Linked DNA regions of Indioceanicola profundi. The main gene of each other region encodes a partner of the protein of the gene in region 2 in a complex. Links are inferred from orthologs where the notes say so. Each region holds a gene or a part of one and is shown on either strand. Other genes may lie near its edges.

Region 1 (3,683 bases), 900 kb from region 2 along the record:
CACGGCAATGCGCTTGGAATGGCGCAGTTCCTCGGCATAGACGAAGTAGGCGTCGATGCGGGGGCCGTTGACGTCGGGAAGGATGCGGACCACGTCCGTCAGCCCTTCCACGACATAGTCCGGCAGCGAACCAATGCCAAGACCGCTCTGCACCGCACGGGAAATGGCATAGAGGCTGTTCACACGAAGGGTCGTGCGCCGCTCGCCCCCTGGCGGCTCACCCACATGCAGCAGCCAGTTGATGTTCGGCACCGGCGCTTTGGTATCGTTCGGATAGGCGATGATGTCGTGCGAGTCGAGGTCTGCCAGGGTCTGCGGCATGCCCCGCTTCTCGATATAGGATTTATGGGCGTAGAGGTGGACGCGCACGGTCATCAGGTGCCGCTGGATCAGGTCCGGCTGGCGCGGCGCGGTCATGCGGATGGCGATATCCGCCTCACGCATCGACAGGTCGAGTTCATTGTCGTCCAGCAGCAAAGTAAGCTGCACGTCGGGATAAAGGCCGAGGAACTCACGCACCCGCGGCGTCAGCCAGGTGGAACCGAAGGCGACGGTAGTGGTCACCTTCAGCGGCCCCTTCGGATGCTCCTTCGATTCGGAGAGCATTGCCTCCGTCATCGAGAGCTTGGCGAACACCTCGCGCGCGGTACGGTACAGCAGTTCGCCCTGTTCGGTCAGGATCAGGCCGCGCGCATGGCGGTGGAACAGCGGCACATGGAGGCTTTCCTCCAACGCGCTGATCTGCCGGCTGACCGCCGACTGGCTGAGGTTCAGAGTTTCACCGGCGTGCGTGAAGCTGCCGGCTTCGGCCACCGCGTGGAACACGCGCAGCTTATCCCAATCCATGTCCTATCCCTAGGAATGGCCCGGCCGGCGGACTCCAGCCGTGCATGCTTGGCCGGGTGCAGGATGCACCCGGCGCATGGATGATATACTGAGTTTTGCCTGGACGCTACGGGTAGTGGGCAGGCTGCGGCAAACGACCATAATGATGGCCGGAGGTGTGGTTCCTTGGCAACCACCCCGGATGCAGGGAACATGCAAAAGGAGGCGCACCTGACTTTGCCCCGAAACCGACGCCATTCCAGGCGTCGGCCGTCCGCGGAACCAGGAGCGCCCCCTACCCGATTACAGGCCCGTTACCACGCCCCGATCATGTCCGGGCGGGAGGCCTCGGCGAAGGCGGCCTCCGGGCCGGCCTCGATGGTGGCGAGCCACTTCTCCACCTCGAGTGCCGCCATGCAGCCCATGCCAGCTGCGGTGACGGCCTGACGGAAGACCTTGTCCTTCACGTCGCCGGCGGCGAACACGCCGGGCACGCTGGTCTTGGTGCTGTCGGGCTTGGTCATGATGTAGCCCTCATCATCCATCTGCACATGGCCCTTGAAGACCTTGGTGGCCGGGTCGTGGCCGATGGCGACGAAGACGCCGTCCAGCTTCAGCTCCTGCGTCTCACCGGTCTGGCTGTGCTTCAGGCGCACGCCGGTCACGCGCTTCGGATTCTCGAAGCTCTCCCCGCCCTCGCCCAGGATCTCGTCCACCATGTGGTTCCAGACCACCTCGATCTTCGGGTTGTTCAGCACCCGGTCCTGAAGGATCTTCTCGCCGCGGAAGCTGTCGCGGCGGTGGATCATCGTCACCTTGCTGGCATGGTGGGTGAGGTACAGCGCCTCCTCCATCGCGGAGTTGCCGCCGCCGACGATCGCCACCTCCTTGCCGCGGAAGAAGAAGCCGTCGCAGGTGGCGCAGGCGGAGACGCCGGCGCCCTGGAAATGCTGCTCGCCCGGAATGCCCAGCCAGCGGGCCTGGGCGCCGGTGGCGATGATGACGGCGTCGGCCACGTACTCATCCCCGCTGTCCGCCTTGCAGACGAAGGGCCGCTTTGAGAAATCCACGTCGGTGATCAGGTCGAAGATCATCTTGGTGCCGACATGCTCCGCCTGCCGGGCCATCTGCTCCATCAGCCAGGGGCCCTGCACCGCCTCCGCGAAGCCGGGATAGTTCTCCACCTCCGTGGTGATCATCAACTGACCACCGGGCTGCATGCCCTGGACCAGCGTGGGCTGCATATTGGCGCGGGCGGCATAGATGGCGGCGGTGTAGCCGGCCGGGCCGGCGCCGATGATCAGGACCTTGGTGCGGTGGGTGGCCATGGAAATCTTCCTTCGAACTCCGCCCGGATCGGGGTCCGGGGCTACAGGCATTGGATATCGTACCGGCTGGCGGGGTTTGGACCGTACCCGTCCGGGAGGCTGCCTTCAACTCCGTGCATGCGTGCCAAGAGCGCCGGAAAGCGATACAATGTCACAAGGCTGCGCGCCCTGGTGGCGGCGGAGCCCTGGCGACCCTACATTCAGCCCTGCCGAGGACGCTTCAAGGACCCGAATCCGCCATGCTGGACCTCACCGCACGCCGCCGGGCCGGCCTTATACTTGCCGGAGCCCTGATCGCCACCGCCACGACGGCGCTGGCCGCCAATCCCGTGCGGACGGAGAATGTGGAGGCGGAGCTGACGGCGGAAGGGGCGGCCGTTCCGGGCCAGACCCTGTGGATCGCCAAGACCCAGCGCATCCGGTCCGGCTGGCATACCTACTGGATCAATCCCGGCGACAGCGGCATTGCCACCAGCATCAATTGGGAACTGCCGGAGGGCTGGCAGGCCGGCGACATCGTCTGGCCGGCGCCGGAGCGCTTCCCCATCGGGCCGCTGGTGAATTTCGGCTACAAGGACGAGGTGCATCTGCTGGTCCCCGTCACCGTGCCGGAAACGGCCGTGCCGGGCGAGACGGTGACCCTGACCGCCAATGCCGACTGGCTGGTCTGCGAGGATATCTGCATCCCCGAATCCGCGGTGCTGACCCTGGACGTGCCGGTCGCGGCGGAGCCGGCGCAGCCCTCGCCGGAGGCTGCCGCCCTATTCGCGGAAGCCCGCGCCAGCCTGCCCGTGCCGAGCCCGGTGCAAGCCAATTTCACGGCCGGACCGGACGCGCATGAGTTGCGCCTGGAACTGCCGGACCTTGGCAGCGGGCGGGTGGAGAGCGCCTTCTTCTTCCCCGAGCACTGGGCCGTCACCCCCGCCAATGGGGAACAGAGCTTCGAGGCCGGCCCCGATGGGCTGCGCCTCACCATGCCCGCCCTGCCCGGCACGGAGATGCCGGAGACGGTAACGGGCGTGCTGGTGCTGACCGAGAATCTGGATGGGGGGCAGCCGGTACGGCAGGCCCTGGCCATCAGCGCCCCCGTCCGGAAGGATGCGGCCGCGGCGGCCTCTCCCGCGGGCGGCGCCACCGGCGGTGCGTCGGGCGGCGGGGAGCCTGCGATGACGCAGGCGGCCATGGATACCGCGGCAACCGGGCTGCTGGGCGCCCTTCTGCTGGCCATGCTGGGCGGAGCGCTGCTGAACCTGATGCCCTGCGTGTTCCCGGTCCTGAGCATGAAGGCGCTGGCGCTGATCCGGCATGATGCCGCGCACGCCAGGACGCACGGTCTGGCCTATACGGCCGGCGTGTTGGTCTGCTTCGCCGCCGTGGCCGGCGCGCTGATCGCGCTGCGGGCCGGCGGGGCGCAGATCGGTTGGGGCTTCCAGCTTCAGGACCCGCTGGTGGTGGGCATCCTGGCCTATGTGATGTTCCTGCTGGGCCTGTGGATGAGCGGGGTCTACAGCCTGGGCGGCCGGGTCCAGG
Region 2 (3,620 bases):
TGATGGACCGGGCGCGCCGCAGGCAGTGATCAAGACGAACCGGAAGCTGAGGCTTAGGCGAATGGCCCCGCTCCATCATTTTCATCCTTTCCATCTTTTTCATCTTTCGAGATGTCACCAGCCCATCCATTCGACCCTGTCCGCGCCAGCCCCGGCAGGCATTCGGTTATCAGGCAAGGATGAATGGGATGGATAGGATGAGGGAGAGCACCTCATCCGCCGGTGCGGGCTGGTGATCCAGGACTGGCTCCGCCGGTCCGGCGCGCCATCCCGTCATCCTTGCCAATTCCCCGCCCCCCCCTCCACAGGGAGAACAGCGTCAAATGGACCGGACAGGCGAAGGGTTTCGGCCACGCTGCGCGTGACCGACCTACGTTTATTGTCAGCACGACCTATGCGGCATCCGGCTGATTCTCCGGCGCTGCATCGGCGAAGGCCGGCAGGGTGCGGCAGTGGGCGTCGATGGCGACCAGGGTGGGGCAGCCGGAGAGGTCGCACTCGAAACGCCGGGCGTTGAACATCTGCGGAATCAGGCAGAGGTCCGCCATGCCGGGCGTGTCGCCGAAGCAGAACCGCCCGCCCTCCTGCGGGATGCGGCCCGGCCGGTCCACCATACGCTCCAGCGCGTTCATGCCGGTTTCCACCCAGGTCCTGATCCAGCGCTGCACCTGGTCCTCCCCCTGGTGCAGGGGGCCGCGCAGATATTTCAGGATGCGCAGATTGTTGATCGGGTGGATGTCGCAGGCGATGCCGTGGGCGAAGGCCCGCACCCTGGCACGCGCCAGCGCGTCCTTCGGCAGCAGGGCCGGTTCCGGCCGGGTCTCCTCCAGATACTCCACGATGGCCAGCGACTGGGTCAGCAGGTTGCCGGCATCCTCCAGCGAGGGCACCAGCCCCAGCGGGTTGATGGCCCGGTATTCGGGCCGCAGATGCTCCCCCCCGTCCTTCAGCAGATGCACCGGCACCGCCTCGTAGCCAAGGCCCTTGAGGTTCAGCGCGATCCGCACCCGGTAGGCGGCGGAGGAGCGGAAATAGGTATACAGCTTCATGTCTCGTGCTATCCGTTCCGGGCTCGATGGGGTCTGGCCTTGCTGCGGAACTGTGCATGGAAAAGCTTCTGAACGGCAAGCTGGCGCTGGTCACTGGCGCCTCACGCGGGATCGGCGCCGCCATTGCGGAGCGGCTGGCGCGCGACGGCGCCGATGTCGCCATTCATTACGGTCAGGCGGCGGCGGAAGCGGAAAGTGTGGCCGCGGCCTGCCGCGCCCATGGCGTGCGGGCGGAAATTTTCCAGGCCGATCTGGTGGAGCTGGCCGAGGAGGGCGGGGCCGTCCGGCTGTACGCCGAAACCATGGCCCGCATGGGTACGCCCGACATCCTGGTCTGCAACGCCGGAACCGGCGGCTTCGGCCCGGTGCGGGAGCTGGTGCCCGCAGAGATATCCAGGGTGCTGGCCGTGAACGCCGGCGCGCCGCTGCTGCTGGCGCGGGAGGCGGCGCGGCACATGACGGCCGGCGGGCGCATCGTGCTGGTGGGCAGCGTGATCGTGGACATGCCGGTGGGGCTGCGCGCCCTTTACGCCGCCAGCAAGGGGGCGGTGCATGCCATGACCGGCGTGCTGGCGCAGGAGTTGGGGCCGCTGGGCATCACCGTCAACGCTGTCGCGCCCGGCGTGACCGCCACCGACCGTTTCAAGTCCGGCGACATGAGCCGCGCCGCCCAGGTCATGGAGCGCACCGCGCTGGGCCGCATCGGGGAGCCGGCGGATATCGCCGCCGTCGTGGCCTGGCTGTCCGGCCCCGGCTCCGCCTGGGTGACCGGGGAGGTCGTGGGCGCGCATGGCGGCCTGAGAGGGCTTTAGCGCCGCCCAAAGGAAAAGGGGCCCCGGATCGTCCGGAGCCCCTTTGCCTTGACCCTTTGCCGGCCGATCAGAGCGACTGCTCGATCCAGCTCTTGAGCTGCTGCTTCGGCAGGGCGCCGACCTTCGTGGCGGCGACCTGACCGCCCTTGAACAGCATCAGGGTCGGGATGCCGCGGACGCCGTACTTGCCCGGGACCATCGGATTCTCGTCGATATTGATCTTAGCGACGGTCACCTTGCCGGCCAGCTCCTCGGAGATTTCCTCCAGCGCCGGGCCGATCATCTTACAGGGGCCGCACCATTCCGCCCAGAAGTCGATCAGGACCGGACCCTCGGCCTTCAGAACGTCGGCTTCGAAGCTGGAGTCGGTCACCTTGGTGGTGCTCATGGTGATGTTCCCACGTTGGGGATCCCGGGTTTGGCCCGGCTGACCCCAGGTTTGGTATACCGGTGGCACAGAAGCCACGGCGGCTTGTCGCCACAGAATGTAGGAGCACCCCCCGCAGCGGGTCAAGGCACAGCCCCCGGCACGGCAGGGCTGCGCCGGACGGGGTTCAACAGCCGGCCGCCGTACCAGGGGCGGTTTGCCGCGGTCCGCCCCGCACGATGTCACCGGCAGCCACTGGCGCATCTGCACAATTTATATAAAATTGAGAAGGTGCGATTTTCCAACAGGATGCGCCGATGGCGGCGGGCAGTCACAGCATGGATGAGACAAAGCGGATCGGTCGCCAGAGCGTCGGCGTCGCGGAGGAGTTCATCCCCTCCACCTTCGCCGAGCGGGGGGTGGCGGTTCCCTTCACCACGCCCCTGCTGGCCCAGGCGCGCCTGCGGCTGGACCGGAACGAGCAGTTCGAGTTCCTGCTGCCCAACTTCACCGGCGGCAAGGGCGTCTATGTGATGCCCTGGAAGACGGTGCCGTCCATGATGACGGTGACCCTGCACGACCGGCTGCTGTTCGATGCCATCTCCAAGCTGGAGGTGCATTCGCCGGAGTCGATCCGCCACGCCTCGCTGGAGGTTCAGGCGTCCGGCGTGGCCGGGCCGGATGCCGCCCTGGCCGCCGCCAAGGCGCTGGACAGGGACGGGCAGTATCTGGTCCTGACCCAGTTCATCCTGGTGACGGAGCTGCTGAAGCTGGTCGGCATGGGGGCGGCGGACCTGCTGCGCCCCGGCATGAATGTGGACGAATCCAGGCGGATGGCGCGCCAGGCGCTGGGCAAGGTGGCCCAGATCGTCAAGGTCCAGCCGGAGATGCTGTCCGCAGTGGTGGAACGGCTGGGGGCGGTGGTGGCCCCGGTGGGACTGCCCTACTGCCCGGAACCGGGCCGGCTGCGGGCGCTCGCCACCCGGCTGGACGAGTTCTGCGCGGAGCTGGACCGCTGGGCCAATCTGGACCTGTCGGACGCATCCGATCTGGCGCGGTTCGTCGCCGAGGTGGGGCGGCACACGCTGGAACTGGTGAAGATGCGGATGGTCCAGATGGACAAGGTCTGCGCCGACGCCAAACAGATCATCCATGGGGAACAGCGCTTCCGCACCGCCATCCTGGCCCATGTGGGCCGCATCTCCTGGCTGCTGGACGGCTGGGACTTCATCCTGGCCATGTGGGAAAGCGTGCGCGATGCGCCGGGCGAGGCGCAGCAGAGCATGGTGGCCGACATCTCCCGCCTGGTGCCGGTGATCCCGAAGGAGGAGATCGCCATGAGCACCGAAAGCTTCGACATGGACGCCCTGGCCCGCATCCAGCGCCGCTGGG

What was found.
Region 1: the proteins of trxA (region 2) and trxB are in contact, whole or in part, in a crystal structure (PDB 1F6M), measured with the Escherichia coli proteins. The link is inferred for Indioceanicola profundi from one-to-one orthologs.

What each region holds. Positions count from the first base shown.
Region 1 is NZ_CP030126.1:2,275,651-2,279,333, forward strand. The notes cover bases 147-3,108. They hold trxB (thioredoxin-disulfide reductase), read right to left. Parts: upstream 2,154-3,108; coding sequence 1,140-2,153; downstream 147-1,139. Other genes in these bases: DOL89_RS10855 (LysR family transcriptional regulator), read right to left, coding at 147-846; DOL89_RS10865 (protein-disulfide reductase DsbD family protein), read left to right, coding at 2,393-3,108. In the rest of the region: more of DOL89_RS10855, read right to left, coding at 1-146; more of DOL89_RS10865, read left to right, coding at 3,109-3,683.
Region 2 is NZ_CP030126.1:3,173,787-3,177,406, reverse strand. The notes cover bases 590-3,288. They hold trxA (thioredoxin TrxA), read right to left. Parts: upstream 2,250-3,288; coding sequence 1,929-2,249; downstream 590-1,928. Other genes in these bases: DOL89_RS15180 (hypothetical protein), read left to right, coding at 2,567-3,288; DOL89_RS15190 (SDR family NAD(P)-dependent oxidoreductase), read left to right, coding at 1,106-1,861; maiA (maleylacetoacetate isomerase), read right to left, coding at 590-1,049. In the rest of the region: more of maiA, read right to left, coding at 393-589; more of DOL89_RS15180, read left to right, coding at 3,289-3,620. UniProt on the Escherichia coli protein: Participates in various redox reactions through the reversible oxidation of its active center dithiol to a disulfide and catalyzes dithiol-disulfide exchange reactions.